DNA from 4 places in the Streptomyces sp. NPDC024017 genome. Region 2 is predicted to be linked to each of the others. Evidence: riboswitches for the same ligand, from Rfam matches in the RefSeq annotation. Region 2 holds a riboswitch; each other region holds the start of a gene.
What was found. Region 2 has a riboswitch for cobalamin ahead of AB0G20_RS31810 (ABC transporter substrate-binding protein). Riboswitches for the same ligand answer to the same signal wherever they lie in the genome.
Positions count from the first base shown of each region.

Region 1: it holds a riboswitch for cobalamin, as region 2 does, so the genes downstream of both, AB0G20_RS15845 (ribonucleoside-diphosphate reductase subunit alpha) here and AB0G20_RS31810 (ABC transporter substrate-binding protein) in region 2, are expected to answer to the same signal.
Region 3: it holds a riboswitch for cobalamin, as region 2 does, so the genes downstream of both, AB0G20_RS25365 (energy-coupling factor ABC transporter permease) here and AB0G20_RS31810 (ABC transporter substrate-binding protein) in region 2, are expected to answer to the same signal.
Region 4: it holds a riboswitch for cobalamin, as region 2 does, so the genes downstream of both, AB0G20_RS34650 (cobalamin biosynthesis protein) here and AB0G20_RS31810 (ABC transporter substrate-binding protein) in region 2, are expected to answer to the same signal.

Region 1 is NZ_JBEZYZ010000005.1:349,913-357,620, forward strand. Features, by position in the region: gene AB0G20_RS15825 (cytochrome P450) at 1-506, shown strand, start outside; gene AB0G20_RS15830 (helix-turn-helix domain-containing protein) at 518-1,480, opposite strand; gene AB0G20_RS15835 (hypothetical protein) at 1,574-1,816, shown strand; gene AB0G20_RS15840 (ribonucleotide-diphosphate reductase subunit beta) at 1,729-2,736, opposite strand; gene AB0G20_RS15845 (ribonucleoside-diphosphate reductase subunit alpha) at 2,736-5,093, opposite strand; cobalamin riboswitch at 5,217-5,350, opposite strand; gene mctP (monocarboxylate uptake permease MctP) at 5,489-7,117, opposite strand; gene AB0G20_RS15855 (DUF3311 domain-containing protein) at 7,114-7,380, opposite strand; gene AB0G20_RS15860 (GntR family transcriptional regulator) at 7,554-7,708, opposite strand, start outside.
Region 2 is NZ_JBEZYZ010000013.1:224,330-232,037, reverse strand. Features, by position in the region: gene AB0G20_RS31820 (APC family permease) at 1-183, opposite strand, end outside; gene AB0G20_RS31815 (CoA-binding protein) at 317-745, opposite strand; cobalamin riboswitch at 826-1,014, shown strand; gene AB0G20_RS31810 (ABC transporter substrate-binding protein) at 1,083-2,102, shown strand; gene AB0G20_RS31805 (iron chelate uptake ABC transporter family permease subunit) at 2,117-3,151, shown strand; gene AB0G20_RS31800 (ABC transporter ATP-binding protein) at 3,148-3,945, shown strand; gene AB0G20_RS31795 (hypothetical protein) at 4,048-4,764, shown strand; gene AB0G20_RS31790 (histidine phosphatase family protein) at 4,761-5,303, shown strand; gene AB0G20_RS31785 (YigZ family protein) at 5,446-6,072, shown strand; gene AB0G20_RS31780 (exonuclease SbcCD subunit D) at 6,419-7,582, shown strand; gene AB0G20_RS31775 (SMC family ATPase) at 7,579-7,708, shown strand, end outside.
Region 3 is NZ_JBEZYZ010000009.1:235,379-243,086, forward strand. Features, by position in the region: gene AB0G20_RS25345 (amidinotransferase) at 1-61, shown strand, start outside; gene AB0G20_RS25350 (ATP-binding cassette domain-containing protein) at 126-980, opposite strand; gene cbiQ (cobalt ECF transporter T component CbiQ) at 977-1,726, opposite strand; gene AB0G20_RS25360 (energy-coupling factor ABC transporter substrate-binding protein) at 1,733-2,101, opposite strand; gene AB0G20_RS25365 (energy-coupling factor ABC transporter permease) at 2,098-2,799, opposite strand; cobalamin riboswitch at 2,829-3,014, opposite strand; gene AB0G20_RS25370 (serine/threonine-protein kinase) at 3,144-4,586, opposite strand; gene AB0G20_RS25375 (MFS transporter) at 4,803-6,107, opposite strand; gene AB0G20_RS25380 (ABC transporter permease subunit) at 6,104-7,708, opposite strand, start outside.
Region 4 is NZ_JBEZYZ010000016.1:54,888-62,595, forward strand. Features, by position in the region: gene AB0G20_RS34625 (alpha/beta fold hydrolase) at 1-398, opposite strand, end outside; gene AB0G20_RS34630 (class II aldolase/adducin family protein) at 480-1,211, opposite strand; gene AB0G20_RS34635 (lysozyme) at 1,409-2,161, shown strand; gene AB0G20_RS34640 (inorganic phosphate transporter) at 2,305-3,558, shown strand; gene AB0G20_RS34645 (hypothetical protein) at 3,593-3,814, shown strand; cobalamin riboswitch at 3,930-4,088, shown strand; gene AB0G20_RS34650 (cobalamin biosynthesis protein) at 4,188-5,141, shown strand; gene AB0G20_RS34655 (cobyric acid synthase) at 5,143-6,651, shown strand; gene cobN (cobaltochelatase subunit CobN) at 6,648-7,708, shown strand, end outside.

The sequences.
Region 1 (7,708 bases), on a different contig from region 2:
CCGAACACGCGGACCGGGTGCGTGACGAAGTGCAAGCCGTCACCGGTGGGAGGCCGGTGGCATTCGCAGACGTCCGAGGACTCCGGCACACCAACAATGTCGTCATCGAATCCATGCGTTTGAGCCCCGCCGTCTGGATTCTGACGCGTCGGGCGGTGCGGGACACGGAACTCGGTGGATACCGTATTCCGTCCGGGGCGGACATCATCTACAGCCCGTACGCGATCCAGCGCGACCCGAAGTCGTACGAGCGGAACCTGGAGTTCGATCCCGACCGCTGGCTTCCGGACCGGGTCAAGGACATCCCGAAGCACGCCATGAGCCCCTTCAGCGTGGGCAACCGCAAGTGCCCGAGCGACCACTTCTCGATGGCCCAGCTCACGCTGGTCACGGCGGCCCTGGCCACCAGGTACCGGTTCGAGCAGGTTCCGGGCTCCAAGGACGCCACCCGCGTCGGCATCACGCTCCGGCCGCACGACCTGCGGGTGCGGCCGGTGCCGAGGTGACGGAGGGGGCTTCAGGCCGCTTCGGGGCCTCTGAACGTCCGCCGGTAGGAGTTCGGCGTGGTTCCGATCGCCCGGACGAAGTGGTGGCGCAGCGTGGCCGCGTTGCCGAACCCCGTTCGACCGGCGATCGCGTCCATCGTCTCGTCCGTCGCCTCCAGCAGCCGCTGGGCCAGCAGCACGCGCTGGCGCAGGATCCAGCGGTAGGGAGTGGTCCCGGTCTCCTGCTGGAAGCGGCGGGCGAAGGTGCGCGGGGACATGTGGGCGTGGGCGGCGAGCTGCTCGACGGTGAGCTCCTCGTCGAGATGGCGCTCCATCCAGGCCAGCACGTCGCCGATCGTGTCGCCCTCGGGGTGGGGGAGCGGGCGCTCGATGTACTGGGCCTGGCCGCCGTCGCGGTGCGGCGGCACCACCATTCGCCGGGCGATCTTGTTGGCGACCTCGGAGCCCTGCTCCTTGCGCACCAGGTGCAGGCAGGCGTCGATGCCGGCGGCCGTGCCGGCGGAGGTGATCACCGGGTCCTCGTCGACGTAGAGCACGTCCGGCTCGACGACCACGCGCGGGTACTGCCGGGCGAGGTCCTTCGCATGCTTCCAGTGCGTGGCGCAGCGGCGGCCGTCCAGCAGCCCGGCGGCGGCCAGCACGAAGACGCCGGAGCAGACGCTCAGCACCCGGGCGCCGCGGTCGACCGCGCGGCGCAGGGAGTCCAGCAGCTCCGGCGGGAAGTCCCGGTACGCGTAGGTGTGGCCGGCCGGCACGGCGATCAGGTCGGCCGTCTCCAGCCGCTCCAGGCCGTGCTCGGCCTGGAGCGTGATGCCCGAGTTCATGCGGAGCACCGGGCCCTCGGCCGAGGCGACGGCGAAGTCGTAGACCGGTAGGCCTTCATCGCTCCGGTCGGTTCCGAAGACCTCGCACACCACACCCAGTTCGAAGGGATTCACGCCGTCGAGCAGGGCGACGGCCACGTTCTGCAGCATGCCTCCAGTGTGCCTCGCCTTTGGCAGTAATTCGAGGTTCTACGGCAGTACTGCCACTGACGGTAAGGAGTCATCGGCGCGACACTGGTGTCCATGAACACGAACCAGATCGAAGCACTCATCGGACTGACCGCGACGCTGGGGATCCTGGTCCTCCTGATCCTCCCGTCCGTGATCGGCCTGGTGCGCGAGCGGCGCATCGACCGTCAGATCAGGGAGGCTCAGGAGACCCGGGAAGGTGTACCGGCTCAGAAGTCCTCGTCCAGGTCGACGGTGCCCTCCACCGCCACCTGGTACGCGGAGGGCCGCCGCTCGAAGAAGTTGGTCAGCTCCTGAACCCCCTGGAGCTCCATGAAGGAGAAGGGGTTCTCGGAGCCGTAGACCGGAGCGAAGCCGAGGCGGGTGAGCCGCTGGTCGGCGACGCACTCCAGGTACTGCCGCATCGACTCGGTGTTCATGCCCGGGAGACCGTCCCCGCACAGGTCGCGCGCGAACTGCAGCTCGGCCTCGACGGCCTCCCGGAGCATGTCCGTCACCTCCTGCTGGAGCCGGTCGTCGAAGAGCTCCGGCTCCTCCTTGCGGACGGTGTCGACCACCTCGAAGGCGAAGGACATGTGCATCGTCTCGTCGCGGAACACCCAGTTGGTCCCGGTGGCCAGGCCGTGCAGCAGGCCCCGGCTGCGGAACCAGTAGACGTACGCGAAGGCGCCGTAGAAGAACAGGCCCTCGATGCACGCGGCGAAGCAGATCAGGTTGAGCAGGAACCGGCGGCGGTCGGCCTGGGTCTCCAGCCGGTCGAGCTTGTCCACCGAGTCCATCCACTTGAAGCAGAACGAGGCCTTCTCGCGGATGGACGGGATGTTCTCCACGGCCGCGAAGGCCGCAGCACGGTCCTCCGGGTCGGGCAGATAGGTGTCGAGCAGCGTCAGATAGAACTGGACGTGCACGGCCTCCTCGAAGAGCTGCCGGCTCAGATACAGCCGCGCCTCGGGGGAGTTGATGTGCTTGTACAGCGTCAGCACCAGGTTGTTCGCGACGATCGAGTCGCCCGTCGCGAAGAAGGCGACCAGCCGGCCGATGAGGTGCTGCTCGGCGGGGGAGAGCTTGGCGAGGTCGGCGACGTCCGAGTGGAGGTCGACCTCCTCCACGGTCCAGGTGTTCTTGATGGCGTCCCGGTAGCGCTCGTAGAAGTCCGGGTAGCGCATGGGGCGCAGGGTGAGCTCGAAGCCGGGGTCGAGAAGGTTCTGGGTGCTCATTACTGGCAGGCCTCGCAGGACTCGGGGTTTTCCAGGGAGCAGGCGACCGCTTCGGGGTCCGGGGTGGCCTGCACGGGGACGGTGGCCTGGGCGGCGCGGGCGATGCGGGTCGCCGGGCGCGAGCGCAGGTAGTACGTCGTCTTCAGCCCGGACTTCCAGGCGTAGGCGTACATCGAGGAGAGCTTGCCGATGGTCGGCGTCTCCAGGAAGAGGTTCAGGGACTGGGACTGGTCCAGGAACGGGGTCCTGGCCGCCGCCATGTCGATCAGACTGCGCTGCGGGATCTCCCACGCCGTGCGGTAGAGGGCGCGCACCTCCTCGGGGATCCAGGCGAAGTCCTGCACCGAGCCGTTGGCCTCGCGCAGGGCCTCCCGGCTGCGCGCGTCCCACACGCCGAGCCGCTTCAGCTCGTCCACCAGGTAGGAGTTGACCTGGAGGAACTCACCCGACAGCGTCTCGCGCTTGAACAGGTTGGACACCTGCGGCTCGATGCACTCGTACACGCCCGCGATGGAGGCGATGGTGGCCGTGGGCGCGATGGCGAGCAGCAGCGAGTTGCGCATGCCGGTGGTGGCGATGCGCTCGCGCAGGGCCGACCAGCGCTCCGGCCAGGTGAGCTCCGTGTCGTAGTGGTCGGGGTGCAGCACGCCCCGGGCCGTACGTGTCTTCTCCCAGGCCGGCAGCGGGCCGTTGCGCTCGGCTAGGTCGGCGGAGGCCTCGTACGCGGCGAGCATGATGCGCTCGGCGATACGGGTCGAGAGCGCCTTGGCCTCGGGCGAGTCGAAGGGCAGGCGCAGCTTGAAGAAGACGTCCTGGAGGCCCATGGCGCCCAGGCCGACCGGGCGCCAGCGGGCGTTGGAGCGGCCCGCCTGCTCGGTCGGGTAGAAGTTGATGTCCACGACCCGGTCGAGGAACGTCACGGCCGTGCGGACCGTCTCGTCCAGCCGCTCCCAGTCCAGGGCACCGGTCGACGTGTCGACAAACGAACCCAGGTTGACCGAGCCCAGGTTGCAGACCGCCGTCTCCCCGTCGCTGGTGACCTCCAGGATCTCCGTGCAGAGGTTGGAGGAGTGGACGACGTGGCCCGGCTCGGCCGTCTGGTTGGCGGTGCGGTTGGCGGCGTCCTTGAAGGTCATCCAGCCGTTGCCGGTCTGCGCGAGGGTGCGCATCATGCGCCCGTACAGCTCACGGGCGGGCAGGGTCTTCTTCGCGAGGCCCTTCGCCTCGGCCGCCCGGTACGCGGCGTCGAACTCCTCGCCCCACAGGTCGACCAGCTCGGGCACGTCCGAGGGGGAGAACAGCGACCAGTGCGCGTCGGCGTTCACGCGCCGCATGAACTCGTCCGGCACCCAGTGCGCGAGGTTCAGGTTGTGCGTACGGCGGGCGTCCTCACCGGTGTTGTCGCGCAGCTCCAGGAACTCCTCGAGGTCGGAGTGCCAGGTCTCCAGGTAGACCGCGGCCGCGCCCTTGCGGCGGCCGCCCTGGTTCACGGCGGCGACCGAGGCGTCGAGGGTCTTCAGGAACGGGACGATGCCGTTGGAGTGGCCGTTGGTGCCGCGGATCAGCGAACCGCGGGCGCGGATGCGGGAGTACGCGAGTCCGATGCCGCCGGCGTGCTTCGACAGCCGGGCCACCTGGTGGTACCGGTCGTAGATGGAGTCCAGCTCGTCCTTGGGGGAGTCGAGGAGGTAGCAGGACGACATCTGCGGGTGCCGGGTGCCCGAGTTGAAGAGGGTGGGGGAGGAAGGGAGGTAGTCGAGGCGGCTCATGAGCCCGTAGAGGGCCGCGACCTCGTCCAGCGCGCGTGTGGTGTCGTCCTCGGCGAGGCCGCTCGCCACCCGCAGCATGAAGTGCTGGGGCGTCTCGACGACCTTGCGGGTGAGGGGGTGGCGCAGCAGGTAGCGGCTGTACAGCGTGCGCAGGCCGAAGTAGCCGAAGCGGTCGTCGGCGCCGGTGTCGATCAGGGCGTCGAGCCGGGCCGCGTGCAGCCGGACGAACTCGGCGGTGCGGTCGGCGATGAGGCCCTCGCGGTGGCCGACCGCGACGGACTCGGTGAAGGACGTGACGCCCTGCGAGGCGGCCTCTTCGCGGATGCCGATGGTCAGCAGCCGGGCGGCCAGCCGCGAGTAGGCGGGGTCCTCGGAGATGAGACCGGCGGCCGCCTCCGTCGCAAGCTCGCGCAACTCCGACTCGCCGGCCCGCGCGGACCGGCCGCGCAGCGCGGCGGCGGCGACCCGGCCGGGGTCGGTGTCGGGGAGGTCGGCGGTCAGCTCGGTCAGGGTCCGCAGCAGCGCGGTACCGGGAGCGTCGTGCTCTTCTTCGGCGGCTGAGACCGGTTCGGCTGGCGCGATGGTCACGTGGGGCTCTCCCTCGCTCGGCACGGGGGCCTCGTCGAGGGCAGGGGGCAGCACGCGAGCGCACGCGGCGTCGCGTCCACCGGCCCATTCCACGAGGCCCGGACGTCAGGGCACACCGGCCGGGTGGCCGGGTGCGCTGTCGGCAGGTCCTCGGACTGACTCTCGTGCACAAAACATGCACAAGTACACCGTTGCGGGACAGTTCCGGATTCGCACCGGATTCCCCTGCGGCGGCAGCGAGCATGAGCATACATCTTGTGTTGGGTTCCGGCGGCACCCCCAGATGTTGTGTCGCGGTGGTGTCAGAGCGTCAGCTTTACGTGACAGCGGGCCGCCGTGACGCATGGTCACGGCGGCCCGCTGCGGGGTGTTCGTGGTGGGTCGGGGCCCTGGAATCAGTGCGCGGAACCAGCAGTCGCAGGCGGAAGCTCCACCTGGACCCCGGGGTCGCCCGCGTCCGCCGTGTAGTCCTCCGGCTTGGTCTCGTCGATGCCTTCGGGGGCCTTCAGGGCCTTCAGGACGAAGGTCAGGACCACCGTCACCACCACGTTCAGGACGAACGCCGTGAGGCCGATGTAGCCGATCTCCCCGATGCCCGGGATCTCCTTCGCGGAGCCGCCGAAGTGCTTCTGGGTCGGGGAGGCCACGCCGTACGCGGCGGCCGTGCCGTAGATCATGCCGACCGCCCAGCCGGCGAGCAGCGCCCAGCGGTGGAACCAGCGGGTGAACAGGCCGCCGACCAGGGCCGGGAAGGTCTGCAGGATCCAGATGCCGCCCAGGAGCTGGAAGTTGATGGCGACTGTCTTGTCCATGGTGAGGACGAAGGCCAGCGCGCCCACCTTCACCAGCAGGGAGACCAGCTTGGAGACCTTGGTCTCCTGCGCCGGTGTGGCGTCCGGCTTGATGAAGTCCTTGTAGATGTTGCGCGTGAAGAGGTTCGCCGCCGCGATGGACATGATGGCCGCGGGCACCAGCGCGCCGATGCCGATCGCCGCGAACGCCACGCCCGCGAACCAGTCCGGGAACATCGTCTCGAACAGCTGCGGAATCGCCAGCTGCCCGTTCTGCACCTTGATGCCCGCCGCGATCGCCATGAACCCGAGCAGCGCCAGCAGACCCAGCATCAGCGAGTACAGCGGCAGGATCGTGGTGTTGCGGCGGATCACCTCACGGCTCTTCGAGGACAGCGTCGCCGTGATCGAGTGCGGGTACATGAAGAGGGCCAGGGCGGAGCCCAACGCCAGTGTGGCGTACGTCCACTGGCCTGGCTCGGCCGGTGTCAGCGCACCGCGCGGCGCACCCGTCGCGGGGTTGGTCTGGCTGTACGCCTCGCCGGCCTTGGCGAAGATGTCGTCGAAGCCGCCCAGCTTGATCGGGATGTAGATGATCGCCACCGCGATGACGATGTAGATCAGCGTGTCCTTCACGAACGCGATGAGCGCGGGGGCCCGCAGTCCCGACGAGTACGTGTACGCCGCCAGTACGCCGAACGCGATCAGCAGCGGCAGGTCCTTGATGAACCAGTTGGTGTCCTCGCCGCCGCCGACGCCCATCACGTCCAGCACGGCCTGGATGCCGACCAGCTGGAGCGCGATGTACGGCATCGTCGCCAGGATGCCGGTCACCGCCACCGCCAGCGACAGGCCCTTGGAGCCGAAGCGGCCGCGCACGAAGTCGGACGTCGTGACGTACCCGTGCTTGTGGGAGACCGACCACAGGCGGGGGAGGAAGGTGAAGATCAGCGGGTACACCAGGATCGTGTACGGCACGGCGAAGAAGCCGGCCGCGCCCGCCGCGTAGATCGCCGCCGGCACGGCGACGAAGGTGTACGCCGTGTACAGGTCGCCGCCGAGCAGGAACCAGGTGATCCAGGTGCCGAACGAGCGGCCGCCCAGGCCCCATTCGTCGAGGCTCTGCTCGTTCTCGGCCTTGCGCCAGCGCGCGGCCAGGAAGCCCATGACCGTCACGGCCACGAAGAAGAAGATGAAGACGCCGAGCGCGACGCCGTTCACGCCGTCCTTCACTGCGACGCACCGCCCTTCGCGGCCGAGCGGGCGCGCTGGTCACGCTGCCACAGCTTGTAGGCGATCATCGTCAGGACGGTGGAGATCAGCACCCACGCCATCTGGTACCAGTAGAAGAACGGGATCCCGATGAAGGCCGGATCGGTCTTGGCGTACGAGCCGACCCACAGCATGGCCACGAACGGCGCGATGAGGCAGACGGCGATGACGACGCGCAGGGGCGTCACCACCGCCCCTCTGCTGACTTCTGGGGCTTGCGACATCAGGCGGCTCCGTCCCCTAAGTGATCACCTGTGTAATGCGCAGGCAATCTAGGTCAGGGTGTGGCGATAGCGGAACCCCTCGTCCGCAATGCGGTACCCAACCGAAACCGGGCCTCGGCGACAGCCCCCGGCAGCGGCGGAATCCCCGCCGCAGGCCGCTGGTCGACAGGCCGCTAGTCGACCGGCCGCTTCAGCCGGGCCACGAACTTGTACCGGTCCCCGCGGTAGACCGACCGCACCCATTCCACCGGCTGGCCGTCCCGGTCCAGCGAGTGCCGGGAGAGCATCAGCATCGGCAGGCCGACGTCGGTGCCGAGCAGGCCGGCCT
Region 2 (7,708 bases):
GTGCACCAGGGCCAGCAGCACGATCGCCACGGCGCCGATGAGCCAGGACAGGATCGCCGCGGGGCCGGCCGTCACGACCGCCTTCTCGGCGCCGTACAGCCAGCCCGAGCCGATGATGGAACCGACCGATGCCCACATGAGCCCGATCAGCCCGACATCCCGGCGCAGGCCGTCTCTTTCCATGAATACAGGGCCTCTCGAAGATGAACTCGGGGAGTTCGGGGAGCAAGAGGCCTCAGGCTAGGAATCGACCGGCCGGCGGCAGAAGACGAGTTGTGCAGCCTTGACCGGATTCGGGTATTTCCTGGGAAACGCTTCAGGGTTTCTGTACGCGGTGATGAGACAGCCGTGGGATCTCGATCGCCGGGCAGCGGTCCATCACCATCTCCAGGCCCGCCGCGCGGGTCCGTTCGTACGCCGCCTCGTCGATGACACCGAGCTGGAACCAGACGGCCTTCGCGCCCCGGGCGACCGCCTCGTCCGCGACCGGACCGGCGAGGTCGCTGTTCACGAACACGTCGACGACGTCCACGTCGAAGGGGATGTCCGCCAGGCTCGCGTACCCCTTCTCCCCGTGCACCGTCTCCGCCTTCGGATGCACCGGCACGACGCGCTTGCCGAAACGCTGGAGGACGGCGGCGACGCCGTACGCCGCCCGCTGCTGGTTCGACGACAGGCCCACCACGGCCCACGTGTCGCCGAGCTCGGTGAGGATCCTGCGGACCGTTGCCTCGTCGCCGTACACCGGCGGCCTCCTCGCGAGTCGTGGACGCATTGCACTCACGACAACGGCACAGAGTGCGCGGTGATTCCCGGAGGCCTCCGTGATAGCTTGCCGAGGCCAGTCGAACCCATGTACGTGGGTCAGGGAATCCGGTGCGAATCCGGAACTGACGCGCAGCGGTGAGGGGGACGGGCGGGGCCTCGGCCACTGGACGACTTCGGTCGTCCGGGAAGGCGTCCCGCACCGGGTGAACCCGAGTCCGAAGACCTGCTGGCGGCCCCCGCGGCCGCATGCGGCGGGGGAGCACCGTACGACCGGGCTCCGCGATCGGGCCCTCGACGACTGAGGACTGGTTCCCGTGCCCCTCGCCCGACCCGCCCGTGCCGCCGTCCTGCTCGCGGCCGGCTCCCTGCTCCTGACCGGCTGCGGCGGCGGCACCGGGTCCACCGATGCCAAGGCCGCCGTCACGCTCACCAACTGCGGGCACGAGGTCCGCGTCCCGGCCGCGCCACGGCATGCCGTCTCCCTCAACCAGGGCACCACCGAGATCCTGCTCTCCCTCGGCCTGGCCGACCGCCTCGCGGGCACGGCCACCTGGACCGACCCCGTGATGAAGGGGCTGGAGAAGGCCGACGCGAAGGTGCCGCGCATCGCCGACAACAATCCGTCCTTCGAACGCGTCCTGGACACCGAGCCCGACTTCGTCGCCGCGTCCTTCGTCTCCACCCTCGGCAAGGGCGGCGTCGCCACCCGCGAGCAGTTCGAGAAGCTCGGCGTCCCCACCTACGTCTCTCCGTCGGACTGCGCCGGCAAGGACAACTCGGGCGGCGGCGACGGCGCACGCGACAAGGCCCTGGGCATCGACACCGTCTACGGTGAAGTCCGCGACCTCGCGACCGTGTTCGGGGTGAAGGAGCGGGGCGACAAGCTCGTGGCCTCCCTCCAGCAGCGCATGAAGAAGGCCACGGCCGGCATCGACGCCTCCGACGTCACCCTCCTCTACTGGTTCGCGAACTCCGAGTCGCCCTACCTGGCCGGCTGTTGCGGAGCGCCCGGCATCATCACCCGGGCCCTCGGCGCGAAGAACGCCTTCGACGACACACACGAGGAGTGGCCGCAGGTCAACTGGGAGACGGTCGCCGACCGCGACCCCGACGTCCTGGTCATCGGCGACCTCACCCGCAAGTCGCAGACGGCCGAGTCGGCCGCGAAGAAGATCGCCTTCCTGGAGTCCAACCCGGTCACCAAGAACATGGACGCCGTCCGGCACAAGCGGTACGTGCTGCTCAGCGGGCAGGCCATGAACCCGACCATCCGCACCGTCGAGGGCGTGGAGCAGGTGGCCGCCGGACTGCGCCGGTTCGGGCTGGTGAAGTGACCGCCCGGGAACTCCTGGGCGTCGGGTTCCGGCCCCGGCGCGGGGCCGGGCTCGCGCTCGGGGCGGCCGGGACCGTCGCGCTCGTCGCCTCCCTCGCCGTGGCCATCACCATCGGTCCCGCCGACATCCGCGTCGGCGACGTGTGGTCCGTCGTGGCCGCCCATCTCGGCCTCGGCAGCTCGGAGCTGACGCCGATCCGGGACGGGATCGTCTGGCAGCTGCGGCTGCCGCGCACCCTTCTCGCGGCCGTGTGCGGAGCCGGACTGGCCGTGTGCGGGGCGGTGATGCAGTCGCTGCTGCGCAACCCGCTCGCCGACCCCTTCGTGCTCGGGGTGTCCTCGGGCGCCTCCACCGGAGCGGTCCTCGTGGTCGTGCTCGGCGCGGGCGGCGGTGCCCTCTCGGTGTCCGCGGGCGCGTTCCTCGGCGCCCTGCTGTCGTTCGCGCTGGTGCTGCTGCTCAGCCACACCCTCGGCGGCACCACCGACCGGGTCGTCCTCGCGGGCGTCGCCGCCATGCAGCTCTTCTCGGCCCTCACCTCGTTCGTCGTGATGACCTCCGCCGACGCCGAGACGACCCGTGGCGTGCTCTTCTGGCTCCTCGGCTCGCTCGGCGGCGCCGGCTGGACCGACGTGTGGCTGTGCCTGGCCGTGCTGGCCCTGGCACTGGTGGTGTGCCTGTCCTACGCCCGTACCCTCGACGCCTTCGCCTTCGGGCAGGACGCGGCGGCCGCGCTCGGGGTCTCGGTCGCCCGCACCCGCCTGGTGCTGCTGTGCGTCACGGCCCTGCTCACGGCCGCGCTGGTCAGCTCGGCCGGGGCGATCGGCTTCGTCGGACTGGTCCTGCCGCACGCCGCCCGGGCCCTGACCGGCCCCGGGCACGCGCGGCTGCTGCCGGTCACCGCCCTGGCGGGCGCGGTGTTCCTCGTGTGGGTGGACACCCTGGCCCGTACGGTCCTGGATCCGCAGGAGGTTCCGGTGGGCGTCGTGACGTCGCTGATCGGGGTGCCGGCGTTCGTGGCGGTGCTGTACCGCACGCGGAGGGCGCGGTGACCGGCCCGGGGGCATCGGTGGAGGCGGGGCTTCGGGCCGACCGGGTCAGCCGCCGTGCCGACGGGCGTCTCATCCTGGACGGCGTCGCCCTCGCACCGGAGACCGGCTCCACCGTCGGTGTCCTCGGCCCCAACGGCTCCGGCAAGTCCACGCTGCTGCGGCTGCTGGCCGGGCTGCTCACGCCGGCCTCCGGAGTCGTCACCCTCGACGGCACACCGCTGGGTGACCTGCCCCGCCGCACCGTCGCCCGGCGTCTCGCCGTCGTCGAGCAACAGTCGGACACCCAGGTCGAGCTGACGGTCGAGGACATCGTGCGGCTGGGCCGCGTCCCGCACCGCCGCGCCTGGACACCCGCCTCCGCGGACGACGAGCGCGCGGTGCGGGCCGCCCTGGAGCGCACGGGCCTCGACGGCCGTTCCGGCCGGCTCTGGCACACCCTGTCGGGCGGCGAACGCCAGCGGGTGCAGATCGCCCGCGCGCTCGCCCAGGAACCCCGCGAACTCCTGCTCGACGAGCCCACCAACCACCTCGACATCCACCACCAGCTCGACCTGCTCACCCTGGTCACGAGCCTGCCGGTCACCACCGTCGTCGCCCTGCACGACCTCAACCTCGCGGCGATGTACTGCGATCGAGTCGTCGTGCTGTGCGCGGGGCGGGTCGTGGCGGGAGGCACTCCGGGCGACGTCCTCACGGCGGAGCTCATCGCCGAGGTGTACGGGGTGCGGGCCGCCGTCAGCCCGGAAGGGCCCGAGGGGCGGCCTCATGTGCGGTTCCTGGGCACGCTGGCCTGAGAGGAGCGGCCGGGCACGCCATTGGTGGGATGATCGCGCCACGGTGGCCGGAAAAGGCCGAACCTGCCTGCGTGTGCCCGCCCACCCGCCTACGCTCGCCTCGTGCTGCGCATCATCGACGCCCGAACCCGTGAGCCGGTCGACGCCGCCCCGGCCCTCCGGGGCCTGACCCGTGTCGAGGTGCACGCGCCCGGCTCCGACACGACGAACCTGCGGGTGCTGCTCGTCGGGGACCTGCTCGTCCGGACCCTGGAGCTCGGCGGCACACCGGTGTGGGCGCTGCTGACCGGCGGCCGTCGGCACGCGGAGCTGCGCGCGGGCGCCGCGACGCTCGGCATCCGCCCGTTCGAGGACAGCCCCGACGTCAGTGCCGGTCTGGGCGAGGCCCAGGTCGTCCACGTCACCGCCGAGGGCGGGGCGGCACCCGACGGGGTGCGGATCGCCGTCGCGCCCGTGGAGCCCGGCCCGCCGGACCAGTCCGACCCCGCCGCCCTGCGCCTCGCCCTGATCGCCCGGCACCACAGCGCCCCCGTCCGGCTGGAGGCGGCCGGACTCGACGACGCCCGCGCCACCCTCGCCCGCTGGCGCACCGCGGTCGCCCGCTGGGCGCGGCAGCCCTCGCGGCCGATTCCCGACGACGTGCGGAGACGGCTGCGCGAGGCCTGGGACGACGACCTGGACGTGCCGCGGGTGCTGGACGTCCTGCGCCAGGTCGAGACCGAGCCGGAACTGGCCGACGGCGCCCGCTTCGAGACGTACGCCTACGCCGACCGGCTCCTCGGTCTCGACCTCACCCGCGACCTGGGAGCCCCGTCGTGATCGACCGTGCCGGAGCGGGCCCGCTGCGCCGCCTGATCGTGCTGCGGCACGCCAAGTCCGCCTGGCCGCTGGACGTGGCCGACCACGAACGCCCCCTCGCCCCGCGCGGCCGCCGGGATGCCCCCGCGGCGGGGCGGGCCCTCGCCGACGCCGACCTCCTGCCGGACCTCGCGCTGTGCTCCACCGCGGTCCGCGCCCGCCGGACCTGGGACCTGGCCGCCGCCGAGTGGGGCACGCCCCCGCCGGTCCGGCACGACCGGCGGCTGTACGCCGCCGGCCCGTCGGGTCTGCTGGCCGTCATTCACGAGGTGCCCGCCGAGGTGGAGACGCTGCTGCTGATCGGGCACAACCCGGAGCTGGAGGAACTGATCCTGGCCCTCGCCGATGACGGCCTCGACGACACCCTGGAGCAGGTCCGCACGAAGTTCCCCACCTCCGCGATCGCCGTCCTGTCCTGGCGCGGCACGACCTGGCGGGCCCTCGCCCCCGGCACCGCGCTCCTCACGTCCGTGACCGTGCCCCGGGGCGCCAAGAAGTAGCCCGGGCCCCTTACCGGCATGGGGCCTTTCAGGTGATGTGCGCCGGGCTCGCGCTGCACGCAAGGGCCGCGGCGGGTACGTCCCGGCCCGGTCCGGGTCCGGCTGACCGGAACGCCCTCGGTCACGCGATTAGGCTGGCCGGATGCAGGACGAATACCGCACGGTCGCCGGCGCCGGCGTGCACGAGACCGAGGTCAACCGCTCCCGCTTCCTGTGCGCCCTCGCCCCGGCGGCCACCGAGCAGGAGGCGCAGGACTTCATCGCCACGGTCCGCAAGGAGCACGCCGACGCGTCCCACAACTGCTGGGCCTACGTCATCGGCGCCGACGCCTCCGTCCAGAAGGCGAGCGACGACGGCGAACCCGGCGGCACCGCCGGCGTCCCCATGCTCCAGATGCTGCTGCGCCGCGACATGCGGTACGTCGTCGCCGTCGTCACCCGCTACTTCGGCGGGGTCAAACTCGGCGCCGGTGGGCTCATCCGGGCGTACGGCGGAGCGGTCGGCGAGGCTCTGGACACCCTCGGCACCCGCACCCGCCGCAGGTTCCGGCTGGCCACGGTCACCGTCGACCACCAGCGGGCCGGAAAGCTCGAGAACGACCTGCGCACCACCGGGCGCGAGGTCCGGGGCGTGCGCTACGGGGAGGCGGTCACGATCGAGATCGCCCTCCCGGACGCCGACGTGGACACCTTCCGGTCCTGGCTCGCCGACGCCACCGCCGGGACGGCCGCCTTCGAGGCGGGCGGGGAGGCGTACGGGGACGCGTGACGACGCCACCGCCTCGCCTGGCTCAGCCGTATGCGGCTGATCACTCCCGCGCTGCTCGCCCCGGCCTTCCGGGCCGCCACCCGCTCACCCGCCTTCGACGTCGTCGACGCCACCGGGCTCGCCGGTCGAACACCCGCAGGGCCACTTCGACACGCAGCTGCGCCGCCTCACAGCACAGTTGCGGACATTTGCCCTGAATCAGTGCTGGATGGGTGTGGCGGTCCGAGGTTCGTGGTGGACCAGGTGCCCACACGCGTTAGCGTGGTGGGTCTGACAGCGCGCCGGACCGGCTCGCGCCGGGCCGGAGAACGACAGTAGGGGGAGACATGCAGGCCGGAGCGGCGTCTTGAGGCTGCTGCACACCTCCGACTGGCACCTCGGCCGGGCCTTCCACCGGGTGAACATGCTCGGCGCCCAGGCCGAGTTCATCGGCCACCTCGTCACGACCGTGCGCGAGCGGGCCGTGGACGCGGTGGTCGTGTCGGGAGACGTCTACGACCGTGCGGTGCCGCCGCTCGCCGCGGTCGAGCTGTTCGACGACGCCCTGCACCGCCTCGCCGACCTCGGCGTGCCGACAGTGATGATCTCCGGGAACCACGACTCGGCCCGCCGGCTCGGCGTCGGCGCCGGGCTGATCGGGCGGGCCGGCATCCATCTGCGGACCGAACCGGCGGCGGCCGGCACCCCGGTGGTGCTGGCCGATGCCGCCGGCGAGGTCGCCTTCTACGGGCTGCCCTACCTCGAACCGGCCCTGGTCAAGGAAGAGTTCGCAGTGGAGAAGGCCGGGCACGAGGCCGTGCTCGCCGCCGCCATGGACCGGGTCCGCGCCGACCTCGCCACCCGCCCGCCCGGCACCCGCTCCGTCGTCCTCGCGCACGCCTTCGTCACCGGCGGCGAACCCAGCGACAGCGAGCGGGACATCACCGTCGGCGGCGTCGCCGCGGTACCGGCCGGGGTGTTCGACGGCGTCGACTACGTGGCGCTCGGGCATCTGCACGGCTGCCAGACCCTCACCGACCGCGTCCGCTACTCCGGCTCCCCGCTGCCCTACTCCTTCTCGGAGGCAGCCCACCGCAAGAGCATGTGGCTGGTCGACCTGGCCGCTGACGGCTCCGTCGACGCCGAGCGCGTCGACTGCCCGGTGCCCCGCGCCCTGGCCCGGATCCGGGGCACGTTGGAGGACCTGCTCGCCGACCCGGACCTGGCACGGCACGAGGAGGCGTGGGTCGAGGCGACCCTGACCGACCCCGTCCGCCCGGCCGACCCGATGGCCCGGCTCACCGAGCGCTTCCCGCACACGCTCAGCCTCGTCTTCGACCCCGACCGCGACGAGGACGAGTCCGAGGTGTCGTACGCCCGGCGCCTGGCCGGCCGCAGCGACCAGCAGATCGCCGAGGACTTCGTCGCCCATGTGCGCGGCGCCGGGCCCGACGCGCACGAACAGGGCGTGCTGCGGGACGCGTTCGACGTGGTGCGGGCCGACGAGACCGTACGGGAGGTGGCCCGGTGAGGCTCCACCGGCTCACGCTCACCGCCTTCGGACCCTTCGGAGGCACCCAGAGCGTCGACTTCGACGACCTGTCGACGGCCGGGCTGTTCCTGCTGCACGGACCCACCGGCGCGGGCAAGACCTCCG
Region 3 (7,708 bases), on a different contig from region 2:
GTTCCACTGCGCGACCCTCGACGTCCGGCGCCGCGGCTCGCTCCAGTCCTACGTCGACTGACCGAGCTGCTCCGACGTCCGGAGGTGGGCAGGGCGGAGGGCGATACGGCCACGGAGGGTGCCCCTCACCCTCCGGAAGCCCCCAGCCGCGCTGCCGTGAGGGCGGCGAGTTCGTCCGGCGTGCGCGGCCCCGGCTCCATGCCGGACAACAACCCCTGGGCGCGCAGCAGTTCCGCCGCCGCCGCACCCCACGGCAGCCGCAGGCCCGCCTCGTGGAGGAGGTCGGTGCGGGCCAGTGCCGTGGCCGCGGGCCCGGTGCGGACGCCGGACGGGGTGAGGAGCGCCGCGTCGTCGGCCCAGCGCAGGGCGAGGTCGACGTCGTGGGTGGCCATCACCACCGTGGTGCCGGCGGCTCGGAGTCCGTCGAGGGTGGTGAGGAGCCGCTCCTGGCCGTCGGGGTCGAGGCCGGCCGTCGGCTCGTCGAGGACGAGGACGCGGGGCCGCATGGCGACCGCGCCCGCGATGGCGGTGCGTTTGCGCTGCCCGTAGGAGAGCAGATGGGTGGGCCGGTCGGCCAGGGCGGTGATGTCCAGGGCGGCGAGCGCCTCCGCCACCCGCGCCCGCACCTCCGTGTCGTCCAGGCCGAGGTTGAGCGGCCCGAACGACACGTCCTGCTCGACGGACGCCGCGAACAGCTGGTCGTCCGGGTCCTGCACCACCAGCTGCACGGTCGTCCGCAGCCGGGTCAGCCCCTTGCGGTCGTACGACACCGGCCGCCCCTCGACCGTCAGCCGGCCCGCGTGCGGCTTCAGTCCGCCGGACAGCAGCCGCATCAGCGTGGTCTTGCCGCTGCCGTTGCGGCCGAGCAGCGCGAGCGCACGCCCCTCGCGGATCTCGAAGTCGAGGCCGCTGAGCACGGCCGGGCCGTCCTCATAGGCGAAGGACGCGCCGCGCAGGGCGACGAGGGCGGGCTCGCTCATGTCAGCGGCCTTTCCAGTACGAAGGTGAGGGCGGCCAGCGCCGTGAGCAGCAGGCAACTGGCGGCCGTGAAGCGGACGGAGACCCGGGCCTCGGGCACCAGGACGCGCAGGGTGCCGTCGTAGCCGCGCCCGGCGAGTCCGGCCTGGAGACGGGTGGCCCGGTCGAAGGCCCGGACGAACGCGGTCGCGCCGAGCCCGGCCAGGGAGCGCCACTCCGCGGCCCGGCTGGTGTGGCCGAGCCGGGCCGCCTGGGCTTCCCGGATGCGGCGCACGGAGTCCAGCAGCAGGAAGCTCATCCGGTACGTCACGAGCGCGACGTCGACGACCGGGGCGGGAATCCCGGCCCGGACCAGGCGGGGCAGCAGGTCGGACATGGGCGTGGTGAAGGCGAACAGCAGTACGCCCAGGGACGCCGCCGAGGTGCGCAGCAGCAACTCCCCGGCCCGCAACGGCCCGTCACCGGCGAGGGAGACGAACCCCCCGGGGCCGCCCACCTGGACGAGCAGCGTGACCGCGCCGGTCACGCAGAAGCCCAGCGGCACCCGATAGGCCCGCCAGAGCCGCCGCCCGGGCACACCGGCCGGCCCCAGCAGCACCACCAGGGCCGTCAGGAGCACCAGGGCCGCGCCCGGCCAGGGCGGCAGAGAGATCGCGAGCACGGTGAGGCCGAGCCCGAGCACGGCCTTGTCCACGGGATGGCGGCGGCGCCAGCGACTGCTGTGCGCCGCCGCGTCGATCGGCAGCACGCGCGATCAGTCCCGTTCGGCGGGGGACTTCCCGGCGTCACCGGCGAGCGCGCTCTCGGCCTCCCGCTCCAGCGCCCGCTGCTCTCCCTGCCGGCGGCCTCGGTGCAGGCCGAAGTAGTAGGCGAGGACGCCGGCGCCGAGAGCCGCCTGGAGGGAGAACAGGGCCGACTCGATCTCCCCGGACGGCGGTTCGTACAGCGGGGAGAACCACGGCTCGTAGTCCGGCTCGATCTCGGTGATCGCGGACTCCGCCTCACCGTCGGAGCCCGTGAACGGCTCCTTCTTGTGGTCGCCGAGACCGAGCGCGAGCGGCAGTACGGCCAGCGCGGCCACGACGAGCAGCAGCAACAGGTTGATCTTCGTGTTCCTGCTCATCGGGCCACCGCCTCGGTCTCGGTCCGGGACTGCTGCTTGGCGAGGAGCACGCCCAGCCGGGTCAGTTCGCCCTTGCTGGACTGCACCAGCAGCCGCATCACGAGCACGGTCAGCAGGCCCTCGCTCACCGCGAGCGGGATCTGGGTGATGGCGAAGATGGAACCGAACTTGCCGAGCGCGCCCAGGAATCCGCTGCCCGGGTCGGGGAACGCGAGCGCCAACTGCACGCTGGTGACGCAGTAGGTGGACAGGTCGGCTACGAACGCGCCGCAGAACACCGCGACCATCAGCGGCGCGTCGTAGCGCCGCAGCAGTTTGTAGACGGCGTATCCGGCCCAGGGGCCGACGATCGCCATCGAGAAGACGTTGGCGCCGAGCGTGGTCAGGCCGCCGTGCGCGAGCAGCAGCGCCTGGAAGAGCAGGGTGATGGTGCCCAGCACCGCCATGATGGGCGGCCGGAACAGGATGGCTCCGAGGCCCGTGCCGGTGGGGTGCGAGCAACTGCCGGTGACGGACGGCAGTTTCAGGGCGGACAGGACGAAGGTGAAGGCGCCGGACGCACCGAGGAGCAGGGTGCTCTCGGGGTGCTCGCGCACTTCACGGGTGAGCGACCGGACCCCGTGGACGACGAACGGCGCCGACGCGACGCCCCAGGCGACCGCGTGCGCCGGAGGAAGGAAACCCTCGGCAATGTGCATGGCTCAGCAGACCCTCTCCAGCACCTCGTGGATGGTTGACGCGCCTTGGCCGGTCTCCTGGCTGACGGGTACCACCGCCCGGACTCCGCCTTCCCGGGTCGCAAGGACCCAGTGGCTGCCCGTGAGGGCCGGAGCCGGACTTCCCGATTCACAGTGGCGAGGGCCGCACCGGCATCACACCGGATTTCCCGTTCACCAAGGCCTGGTGACAATAAGGCCGGGGTAAGGGCGATGACAAGCCACCCGAGGGGCGCGCGAGGGGGCGCCCACTCGCACACCGGCGCATCCCCCGGCTGATCCACGTGCTCCGGGGCGGGGCGCCGTCGCGCGACATCCGGGCCGGGTCAGTCGTCGCCGCCGTCGTCTCCGTCGTCGCTCTCCCCGCCGTTTCCGGCCTCGTGCGGCTTCTCCGGCTTCGGCTGCTCCGGTTGGCCGTCGCCTGCTTCCGCCGTCGGAGTCGCGGCGCTCGGCGCGGGCGCGGGAGGAGTCGGGGAAGCGGGCGTGGACGGAGTGACATCCGCCACGGTGCCGGTGGTCGGCGTGGTGGCGGCTGCCGGGTTTGCCGCCGGGCCGGAGGCCAGGGGAGAGGGGGAGCCGGCGGACGGTGTGGCGGCGGGGCTGCTCGCGGACGGGGACGCGTCGGGTTCCGTGCCCTCCGCGGTCGTGTCGGGCGAGAACCAGCGCATGCCGAGGAGCATCGCGGCGAGGAAGAGTGCCGCGGCGGCGGCCGTCGCGGCCAGTCTCGACCGGCTGCGGACGCCGCCGCGCCCGCGGGAGCGGCCCGAACGCCCCGCCTGGGCCGCCCGGGCCGCGCTGCGGTGCCCCGGGGTCGCGGGCAGTGCATACGTGGTCGGGTGGCTGGTGTCGGCGGCCGCGTACGGGCCCGGCCCGGCCGGCATCGCCGCGGACGTGGTCGCCGGCCGCAGCGGCCCCGAGACCTCCGGCAGCGGCTCGGGCAGGCCCCGCCAGGCGCCTCCGGCGAACCACGCGGCGGCCTGCTGGGCAGTGGGCCGGTCCTCGGGCTGCTTGGCGAGCAGACCGAGCAGGTAGTTCTCGAACGCCGGCGGCAGTCCCGAGACTCCGAGTTCGCGAGGCGGCACGGGGGCCGAGTCGAGATGCTGGTGGAGGAGGGCGACGGCGGTGTCGGCCTCGAACGGCGGGCGGCCGCTGAGGAGCTGGTAGAGCACGCAGCCCAGGGAGTACATGTCGGAGGCGGGCCCGGCGGGCTTGCCCAGGGCCCGCTCGGGCGCGAGGTAGAGGCCGGTGCCGACGATCTGGCCGGTGGCGGTGAGCGCGGCGCCCGGGTCGTCTAGGAACCGCGCGATGCCGAAGTCGCCGATCTTCAGTGTGCCGCCCGCGTCCAGCAGCAGGTTGGCGGGTTTGACGTCCCGGTGCACGATGCCCTGCCCGTGCGCCGCCGCGAGCCCCGCGGCGGCCTGCGCGGCGAGCGTGGCCACCCGCTCGGCGGGGAGCGCACCGGAGCCGGACAGCACCCGGGCGAGACTGTCGCCCTCGACCAGCTCCATCACCAGGTACAGCCGGTTGTCGTACTCGCCGAAGTCCAGGACACCGACCACGTTGGGGTGGTTGAGACGCCCGGCGGTCTGAGCCTCCAGACGGAACCGGGAGGCCGCCGTGGCATCGGTGTCCTGGGGGAGCAGCAGCTTGACGGCCACCGCTCTGGCGAGCGTCTCGTCGTACGCACGCCAGACCTCTCCCATTCCACCGCGCCCGATCTCAACATCCAGCCGGTAGCGGCCCGCTAGCAGCACTCGTCCTCGTCTCATGCGTGTGGGAAGGTCGTCGCCGCAGGCCGAACTCCCCGCTTCTGCACGGGGATTGGTGGGGGTGCCGCAGCCGACCCAGGATACTGGCGCCGCGTGACCACCGATCTCCGCGGCGGTGTCCTCGACGGGTGCCGACTCGGAAATCCCGGAGCGAAGAGGTCGCCCGCCGGGGTGACACTCCCGTGCGCCCGGTTGCCGCGGGGCGCCGACGCCGTTTCAGGCCGCCGCCCCCGCCCCCTTCTCACGGCGCGGCAGCACAGCCACCGACAGGGCCGTTACGGCCGCGAGGACCAGCCACGGCACGGCGGCGGGCAGGCCCAGGTCGAGCAGGGAGCCGGTGGCCGCGCTGCCGGCGAGGACGATCAGGCCGGACACCGACGACAACGCACCCATGTAGAGGCCGAGCCGGCCCTCCTCGGCGAGGTCGGGCACCCAGGCGCGGGCGGCGGGCACGACCAGCATCTGCCCCACGGTGAGCAAGATCACGAAGCCCGCGGCGGGCAGCAGCCCGGCGGTGCCGGTCCAGCCGGCCGGCCGTGCCGCGGCCACCACCGCGAAACCGGACGCGATCAGCAGCAGCCCCGCGGTCATGGAGCGGCGCAGATCGAGCCGGTCGCCCGCCCAGCGGGTCACCGGCAGCTGGGTGAACACCACCAGCACCGAGGAGAGCGCGAAGAGCCAGGACAACGGAGCCTGGGAGCCCGCCGCGCGCTGCACCTCGTCCGGCAGGGCCAGATAGAGCTGGTTGTAGGCGAGCAGATAGGCGCCGTAGGCACAGCACAGGGCGAGGAAGCGGCGGTTGCGCAGCAGGGCGCGGGCCCCGCCCCGCTCCCGGACGCGGACCCGGCCGGGGATGTGCTGCGGCATCAGCCACAGGTGCCCGGCGAGGACGAGCACGAAGACCCAGGCACCGGCGAGGCACGCGGTGCGGAAGTCGACGGCCAGCAGCAGCGCGCCGAGCAGCGGCCCGACGAACGCCCCGACCTGGCCCGCCACGCTGAACAGGGCGAGGACACGGGTGCGCGAGCCGTGCCCGTTCTCCTCCCACACGACCGCCTGGCGGGCCACCTCGGACTCCACGGCGGGGGAGAACAGCGCGGCGGCGAATCCGATCACCAGCACCGCCCCGATCACGGCCCAGCTCGCCTCCGCGTACCCGAGCCACACGAACCCGGCGATCCGCAGCACGCAGCCGGCCAGCACGACCGGCCGCACCCCGAACCGGTCGACGAGCCAGCCGCCGACCACGAACAGCCCCTGCTGGCTGAAGGTGCGCAGCCCCAGCACGAACCCGACCAGCCAGCCCGCCATGCCGATCGCGGTGCCGAGATGCCCGGCGAGGAACGGCAGGACGGCGTAGAAGCCGATGTTGAAGGCGAGCTGGGTGAGGATCAGCAGCCGCAGCAGCGGCGAGAGTTCCTTGCCGAGGCGCCAGGTGCTCTCGCGCGGGGACTTCGGTGTCCCGGCGTCGGAGGTACGGGCGGCCTTGCGGGCCAGCACCCGGGAGACGAGGTGGGTCATCGTTCTTCTGTCTGTGAGGCGGGCACGGGAGTCAGGAGGGCGTGGGGGCGGTCAAGTCGCTGCCGCGGGGCAGGCGTGAGCCGGTCCTCAGGCGGTTCGGCCGGGCCCTCGGGCCGTTTGCGCCGCCGCGGCAGCCGTACGCCGCCCGCGGCCGTCACCGCGAGCGCCCCGAGCAGCGCGAGCACGGCGGCCGGGGACAGGACGGCCCACGGGGCGCGCTCGGCGTACGGCTGGTTCTCGGCGAGCAGCAGGCCCCACTCGGGGGACGGCGGCTGGGCGCCCAGGCCGAGGAAGCCGAGCGCGGCGAGGCTCAGTGCGATGCTCGGGAGCCGGAGCAGGGCGTGCCGGGCGACCGGGGGCAGGACGGCGGGCAGCAGTTCGTGCCGGAGCAGGTACCAGCGGCCGGCCCCCAGCGCGCGGGTGGCCGTCAGATGAGTGGTCGCACGCTCCTGCCGCAGCAGGGAGGAGGTGTGCGCGGCCAGCGGGGACCAGGCCACGACAGCCACGGCGAACGCGGGCGTCCAGGGCCCGCTGCCCATGATGCCGGTGACGAGGAGCCCGGCCAGTACGGGCGGTACGGCACTGAGGGTGTCGACCAGCGGCCCGGACAGCCTCGGCAGCAGCCCCAGCAGCAGCCCCGCGACGAGGGCGGCGGCGCTCACCGCGAGGGCGGTGCCGAGCGTGGTCAGCGCGCCGTGGGAGATCCGGGCGAGGACGTCGCGGCCGAGCGCGTCCGTGCCGAAGGGGTGCTCCGCGGACGGGGCTTGCAGCCGGGCGAGCGTGTCCAGGGCGAGCGGATCGCGGGGCAGCCCGAACCCGATGACGGCGGCCAGCAGTCCCCCGTAGAGCAGCGGGAGCGTGCGGGGCGCGGGCGGCCGGGGCCGGTGCAGGGACTGCAGGGCGCCGTCGCGCAGCGCGGGCCCGATCAGCAGCCGGGCGGTGAGCCGGGCGAGGATCCCCGCGGTGGCCGCGAGCAGGACGAGGGCGAGTGTGCCGGTCTGCAGGGCGGGCAGGTCCTGGGCGAGTGCGGCGTGCAGGGTGAGCCGTCCCAGGCCCGGGATGTCGAAGATCTGCTCGACGGCGACCGATCCTCCGGTCAGGCCGACCACGAACAGCGCCAGGTTCGGCAGCAGTCCGGGCACGCAGCGGCGCACCGCCTGCCGTGCCACGGACTTCGGCGGAACACCCCGTGCCGCGGTCGCCATGGCCCAGGGCTCCGCGAACGCCCCGGGCAGCAGGTCGTCGAGCATCCGTCCCAGGACCGCCCCGGCGGGCAGGCCGAGGGCGAGCGAGGGCAGCACCATCCACTGCGGCCCGTACCAGCCCAGGGCGGGCAGCCATCCCAGCTGCACGCCGATCACGGAGGCCAGTACGGAGGCGACGAGGAACTCGGGCAGCGCGGCCAGTACGGCCGTCGCCGTCCCGCCGGGGCGGCGCGCCCCGAGCCGGCCCCGCGCGCCCAGCCGGAGCGTGCGGGCGCAGACGGCGGCCGCCGTGCCCGCGGCGACCACCAGGGCCCCGGCCATCAGCAGCAACGACACGCCGAGCGCCAGCACGACGCCCGGCAGCAGCTGGGTGCCGGACACCCAGGACGTGCCCGC
Region 4 (7,708 bases), on a different contig from region 2:
TGTTCGAGTCCGAGGGCGGCGCTGGGGTTGCCGACGTACACGTTGGGCGTGAGCCACACCTTGTCCCCGGACTTCAGCGTGCCGTGCGTGATGCTCTCCAGGCGGCGTACGACGGTGTCGGCGGGGTGCGTGGCGCCGGTCAGGACGGGCCCGACGACCGCGTGGGAGCCGTCGCCGGAGAGGCCGTAACGGCCGGGGCGCAGGGCGGCGAGGTCCCGGGTGAGGCTGACCTGCCCGGCGGCGGTGCCGTGCACGGTGAGCCGGGGTTCGGTGGGCAGGGGCCTGCCGGGGGGCGCCTTGAGCGCGGCGTCGCTGGCGAGCCGGCCGGCGGCCACCGCGGCGACACCGGCCCCGATCACGGCGGTGACGGCAGCGGCCGTCGCTTTGGCAGTGCGCACCGTTCCAGTGTCCCGGCGGATTCCGCGGGCGACCAGTGGGAGGGATCGGCGGGGTGACGTCCGCGGCGGCCGCGGGCCGGCTCAGCCCCGCTGGCCGTAGCCGCGCAGGCGCTCCTCCACCTCGGTCAGCTGCTCCCGGGACAGCAGGCTCGGGGTCAGGCCGGGCACCGAGGCGGCGGTCAACCACAGGCGGCACATCCACTCCAGCTGGGCGGTGCGGTCGTAGGCCTGGGCGAGGGTGGTGCCGTGGGTGAGGGTGCCGTGGTTCTGGAGGAGGCAGCCGGAGCGGTCGGCGAGGGCGCGGAGCATGTTCCCGGCCAACTCGTCGGTGCCGTACGTGGCATACGGGGCGACCCGGACGGGGCCGCCGAGCGCGGCGGCCATGTAGTGGACCAGCGGGAGCTCGCTCACGAGCGTCGAGACGGCCGTCGCGTGCACGGCGTGGGTGTGGACGACGGCCAGGGCGCCGGTCGTGCGGTAGACCGCGAGGTGCATGGGCAGCTCGCTGGTCGGGACGAGGGTGCCGAGGACCTGCCGGCCGTCGAGGCCGACGCCGGTCACGTCGTCCGGCGTCAGCCGGTCGTAGGGGACGCCCGACGGCGTGACCAGGACGGTCTCCCCGACGCGCACCGAGACGTTGCCGGACGTGCCGACGACGAGTCCGTCCGCGACCGTCCGGCGGGCCGTGGCGACGAGGTCCTCCCAGGCGCGCGCCTCCTCGGGGCGGGAGCTCCTGCGCCGCGGCTCCCCCGCACCCGGTTCGCCCTCCCGTACGTCCCTCGTGCCCCGGTCGTCTCCTCGCTGCTCAGCCATACCGCGATCCTGCCAGGGAGTGGCTCAACGCGCCGCCGCGCGGGGCCACTTCAGGCCGGAAGCCGACCGCCCGTAAAGGCGTCTTCCGGCACAAAGCCCGGCGGATCTCTCGTGGCCGGAGATCTTCGGGTATTCAACGATCTTCCAGTACGCTCTGGGAGATTTGCCGTGCACGTCGCCATTCCGGGGGGAAGCACATGGCCCGTGACCGCACACCGACCCGACGCCGCGGCCGCTTACTGGCGGCATCAGCGGCGGCACTCGCCCTGGGCGGGACCGCACTCGCCGAGGTTCCGGCCTCGGCGGCGAGCCGCCCCGAGGGGCACGACGTCTCGTCCCACCAGAAGAACGTCGACTGGCGGAGCGCGAAGGCGAAGGGCGCCCGGTTCGTCTACGTCAAGGCGACCGAGTCCACCACCTACCGCAACCCCTACTTCGACCGGCAGTTCAACGACTCGCGCGCGGCGGGCCTGGTGCGCGGCGCCTACCACTTCGCGCTGCCGGACCGGTCCTCGGGCCGGGCGCAGGCGGCGCACTTCGTACGCAACGGCGGCGGCTGGACGGCGGACGGCTGGACGCTGCCGCCCGCGCTCGACATCGAATACAACCCGTACGACAAGAAGCACAAGTGCTACGGCCTGAGCAGGGCGGGGATGGTCGGCTGGATCGCGTCGTTCAGCGACGAGATCAAGCGGATCACCGGCCGCCGCCCGGTGATCTACACGACGACCCACTGGTGGAACACGTGCACGGGCGGCAGTCGCGCCTTCGCCGCAGGCCACGACCTGTGGATCGCCCGCTACGACGCGGCGGGCCCGGGGGCGCTGCCGGCCGGCTGGTCCTCCTGGACCTTCTGGCAGTTCGACAACGGCGGCGGGGCCCTGCCGGGTGACCAGAATCTCTTCAACGGGTCACTCGATCGACTGAAGCGCTTCGCGCGAGGCGCCTAGCCGCCGGGGCGCCGGGCCGCCGCTCCGGGGCGGAACGAGGACCCCCCGTTGCAGTCACCCCTGCGCCCCTCCCAGTTCATCTTCCGTTCACTCAGGTTGCCTACGTTCGTCGCGCCAACGACCTCGAACGATTGCCTGGGTAAATGGAAAGCTTCTCGCTGATCCTCGCGATTGTGGTGGTAACCGCACTCGCGTTCGATTTCACGAACGGTTTCCACGACACCGCGAACGCGATGGCCACGACCATTTCCACGGGCGCCATGAAGCCCAAGGTCGCGGTGGCCATGTCCGCGGTCCTCAACCTGGTCGGCGCCTTCCTGTCCGTCGAAGTCGCCAACACGATCTCCAAAGGCCTCGTCGACGAGGCCGGCATCCGCCCCGAGGTCATCTTCGCCGCCTTGGTCGGCGCGATCCTCTGGAACCTGCTGACCTGGCTGGTCGGACTGCCGTCCAGCTCCTCCCACGCCCTCATGGGCGGTCTCATCGGTGCCACGATCGCCTCGGCGGGCGTCGGCGCGGTGCACGGTGACGTGCTGGTCACCAAGGTGCTGATCCCGGCGATCGCCGCCCCGCTGGTCGCGGGCATCGCGGCGATGCTGGCCACGCGGCTGACGTACTCCCTCGGCAGGAAGGCCGACGGCGAGGCCTCCAAGAAGGGCTACCGGTCCGGCCAGATCGCCTCCGCGGGCCTGGTCTCCCTGGCGCACGGCACGAACGACGCGCAGAAGACGATGGGTGTCATCACCCTCGCCCTGGTCGCCGGCGGCGCCGTCGCCCCCGACTCCGACCCGCCCATGTGGGTCATCCTCTCCGCGGGCATCGCGATCGCGCTGGGCACGTACCTGGGTGGCTGGCGCATCATCCGCACCATGGGCAAGGGCCTGACCGACCTTCAGCCGCAGCAGGGCTTCGCCGCCCAGACCTCCGCGGCCACGGTCATCCTGGCCTCCTCCCACATCGGTTTCTCCCTGTCCACCACCCACTCCGTGTCCGGCTCGGTGATGGGCGCGGGGCTCGGCCGCAAGGGCGGTGTCGTCCGCTGGTCGACCGCGACGCGCATGTTCGTCGCGTGGGGCCTGACGCTGCCGGCGGCCGCGCTGGTGGCCGCGCTCGCCGAGTACGTCACCGGTTTCGGCAACTGGGGCACCGCGGTGGTGGCCGTCTTCCTCGTCGCCTCCAGCGCGGCGATCTGGAAGCTGTCCCGGCGTGAGGTCGTCGACCACACCAACGTCAACGACACCGACGAGGCGGAGCCGGCCGGTGTGGTGACCACGGCGATGGCCGCGGTGACACCGCCCCCGGCGGGTGGTACGGCTGCGGCGTCGGAGGACCCGGTCCCCGCGTTCCCGTCGCAGGCCACCGCCGAGCGCACGCCGACCACGACCACCACGGTCTGACCCCGCCCACCGGTAACAAGGAAGAATCTCTGAGATGAAGATCGACTGGGCGGCCCTCGGCTCCGTGTTCGGCGTCAGCCTCGTGGTCACCGTGGCTCTCGTGGGCCTGTTCACCCTCGGCATCACCGGCCTGTCCCGCCGCGAGCGGGCGGTGGCCCAGGGCGGGTCCGCGGGCCTCGCGGTCACCGGTGCGTACGCGTGCTTCGCGGCGTGTGCGGCGGCTGTCGGGTACGGGATCTACCTGATCGTGGCCTGACGGCCCGATCGCACATCGTCCGCCGGGCGGCATGGGACCTCAAGTCCTGTGCCGCCCGGTCGTCGTGTGTGCGCAGGGGTCGATGTGGGGTTCTCCACACTCTCCCCTCGCAGGTCAACGGCAAGTTGACGGCGGTTCCCGGCCGTGGTGGACTGCCGGGGCCAGTACGGCGGCAGGAGAGGAAGCCGGTGCAAGTCCGGCGCGGTCCCGCCACTGTCACCGGGGTAGCAATCCCCGGGAGCCAGGAACTCTCACCGCCGGTCTCGTCGAACCAGGGCGTGGACACCCTGAGTGAGGACATATATCGCCATGCGCGGCTGCCGATCGAGGTTCAACACCCCACCCCTGCCCGCCCTCCTGGCCGGCTGAGCCCATGGGTGCCGGTCGCGTCTTCGCGTACGGCGCCGCCGCCGGTCTGATCGGTGACCTGCTGCTCGGTGATCCTCGCCGGGGGCATCCGGTCGCCGCGTTCGGGCGGGCCGCGGGTGCCGTGGAGCGGGTGTTGTGGCGGGACCACCGCGGGTGGGGCGCGCTGCACACCGTCGTGTGTACGTCGGGGGCCGTCGCCCTCGGTTCCGTCGCCGCGCGTGCCGTGCGGACGTCCGCCGTCGCCTCCGTCGCGCTGACCGGTGCCGCCACCTGGGCCGTCGTCGGGGGGACTTCGCTGGCCCGGGAGGCCCAGGCCATCGGGCGTGCCCTGGAGGCCGGGGACGTCGAGGCGGCCCGGGCCCGGCTGCCGCATCTGTGCGGGCGGGATCCGCAGGCCCTCGATGCCGACGGCATGGCCCGGGCCGTGGTCGAGTCCGTCGCCGAGAACACCTCCGACGCGGTGGTGGGGGCGCTGGTGTGGGGGGCCGTCGGCGGGGTGCCGGGGCTGCTCGGGTTCCGGGCGGTCAACACCCTGGACGCCATGGTCGGGCACAAGTCGGCCCGCTACCGCCGGTACGGGTGGGCTTCCGCGCGGCTGGACGATGTCGCGGGGTGGCCGGGAGCGCGGCTGACCGCCGTCCTCGCCGTCCTGGCCGGGCCGGATCCGCGGGGGGCCGTCCGGGCCTGGCGGGCCGACGCGGCGCAGCATCCGAGTCCCAACGCCGGTCCTGTGGAGGCCTCGTTCGCGGGGGCGCTCGGGGTGCGGCTCGGCGGGACGCTCTCGTACGGCGGGCGGGTGGAGCACCGGCCCGTGCTGAACACGCAGGGGCGTGCCGTCGGCACGCACGACGTCGCACGGGCCGTGCGGCTGTCGAGGCGCGTCACCTGGCTCGCGCTCGGGGTGTGCGCCGGTGCGCGGTTGCTCAAGAGTGCGCGGTTGCTGAAGAGGGGGAAATGACATGAGCGGTGGGCTTCTCGTCGCCGGTACCACCTCCGACGCCGGCAAGAGCGTCGTGACGGCCGGGATCTGCCGGTGGCTGGTGCGGCAGGGCGTCAAGGTCGCGCCCTTCAAGGCGCAGAACATGTCCCTGAACTCCTTCGTGACGAAGGAGGGCGCCGAGATCGGCCGGGCGCAGGCCATGCAGGCGCAGGCCTGCCGGGTCGAGCCGACCGCGCTGATGAATCCCGTGCTCCTCAAGCCCGGTGGCGAGCAGAGCAGTCAGGTCGTGCTGCTGGGCAAGCCGGTCGGGGAGCTGAGCGCGCGCGGGTACCACGGCGGGCGGCAGCAGAAGCTGCTGGGGACGGTGCTGGACTGTCTGGAGCAGTTGCGGGGCACGTATGACGCGGTGATCTGTGAGGGGGCCGGTTCTCCCGCCGAGATCAATCTGCGGCGGACGGACATCGTGAACATGGGGATCGCCCGTAACGCCGGGCTGCCCGTGCTCGTCGTCGGCGACATCGACCGGGGCGGTGTGTTCGCCTCGTTCTTCGGGACGGTGGCGCTGCTGTCGCCCGAGGACCAGGAGTGTGTCGCCGGGTTCCTCGTCAACAAGTTCCGCGGGGACGTCTCCCTGCTGGAGCCGGGCCTGGACATGCTGCACGGGCTCACCGGGCGGCGTACGTACGGCGTGCTGCCCTTCCGGCACGGCCTCGGGATCGACGAGGAGGACGGGCTGCGGGTCTCCCTGCGGGGAGCGGTCCGGGAGTCCGTCGTCGCCCCGCCGGTCGGCGAGGACGTGCTGCGCGTCGCGGTCTGTGCCGTGCCGCTCATGTCCAACTTCACCGACGTGGACGCCCTGGCCGCCGAACCGGGCGTCGTGGTGCGGTTCGTGGACCGGCCGGAGGAACTGTCCGACGCCGACCTCGTCGTCGTGCCCGGCACCCGCGGGACGGTCCGTGCGCTGGAGTGGCTGCGCGAGCGGGGGCTCGCCGACGCCCTGGCCCGCAGGGCCGCCGAGCAGCGGCCGGTCCTCGGCATCTGCGGCGGTTTCCAGATCCTCGGCGAGCACATCGAGGACGACGTCGAGAGCCGCCGGGGCCACGTCGACGGGCTCGGGATCCTGCCCGTGCGGGTGCGGTTCGCCCGCGAGAAGACCCTCACGCGGCCGGTGGGCGAGGCCCTCGGGGAGCGCGTCGAGGGTTACGAGATCCACCACGGCGTCGCCGACGTCACCGGAGGAGTCCCCTTCCTGGACGGCTGCCGGGTCGGCCAGACCTGGGGCACGCACTGGCACGGCTCACTGGAGTCGGACGGCTTCCGGCGGGCCTTTCTGCGCGAGGTGGCGGCCGCCGCGGGCCGCCGCTTCGTGCCCGCGCCGGAGACCTCGTTCGCCGCGCTGCGCGAGGAGCAACTCGACCGGCTCGGCGACCTGATCGAACAGCACGCGGACACGGACGCGCTGTGGCGGCTCATCGAGTCCGGCGCGCCGCAAGGACTGCCCTTCATTCCACCGGGAGCGCCCGCATGAGCACAGTGTTGTTGTTGTCGACCGCCGACACGGACCTGCTGGCGGCCCGGGCCGCCTCCGGTGCCGACTACCGGATCGGCAACCCGACCCGCGTGGACGTCCGGGAGGAGCTTCCGGCCCTGCTGGACGGGGCCGGCATCGCCGTCGTCCGGCTGCTCGGCGGCAAGCGGGCCTGGGAGGACGGTCTCGCCGCGCTGAAGGCCTCCGGCGTCCCCACCGTGCTGCTCGGCGGCGAGGCCGTGCCGGACGCGGAGCTGATGGCCGAGTCGTCCGTCCCGGCCGGTGTCGTGGCCGAGGCGCTGAAGTACCTCGTGGAGGGCGGGCCGGACAACCTCACCGAACTCGCCCGGTTCCTCTCCGACACCGTGCTGCTGACGGGCGAGGGGTTCGTCGAGCCGCGCAAGATGCCGGAGTACGGCGTCCACGGCGAACGCGCCCGTGTGGAGGGCCGTCCGACCGTCGGCGTGCTCTTCTACCGGGCCCACCACCTCAGCGGCAACACCGCCTTCGTCGACACCCTGTGCGACGCGATCGAGGCGCGGGGCGCCAACGCGCTGCCCGTGTACTGCGGTTCGCTGCGCGGGGCGGACGCGGGGCTGTACGAGATCCTCGGGCAGGCGGACACCCTGGTCGCCACCGTCCTCGCCGCCGGCGGCACGCACGCCTCGCAGGCCTCGGCGGGCGGCGACGAGGAGGCCTGGGACATCGGCGCCCTCGCCGAGCTGGACATCCCCGTGCTGCAGGGCCTGTGCCTGACGTCGTCGCGGCAGGCCTGGGAGGACTCGGACGCCGCCCTCTCCCCCATGGACGCCGCGATGCAGGTGGCGATCCCGGAGTTCGACGGGCGGCTGATCACCGTGCCGTTCTCCTTCAAGGAGCAGGGCCCCGACGACGTGCCCGTCTACGTCGCGGACCCGGAGCGTGCCTCACGCGTCGCCGGCATCGCCGTACGGCACGCGCGGCTGAAGCACAAGGAGAACGCCGACAAGAAGCTCGCGCTGGTCTTCACCGCGTACCCGACCAAGCACTCGCGGGTCGGCAACGCGGTCGGGCTCGA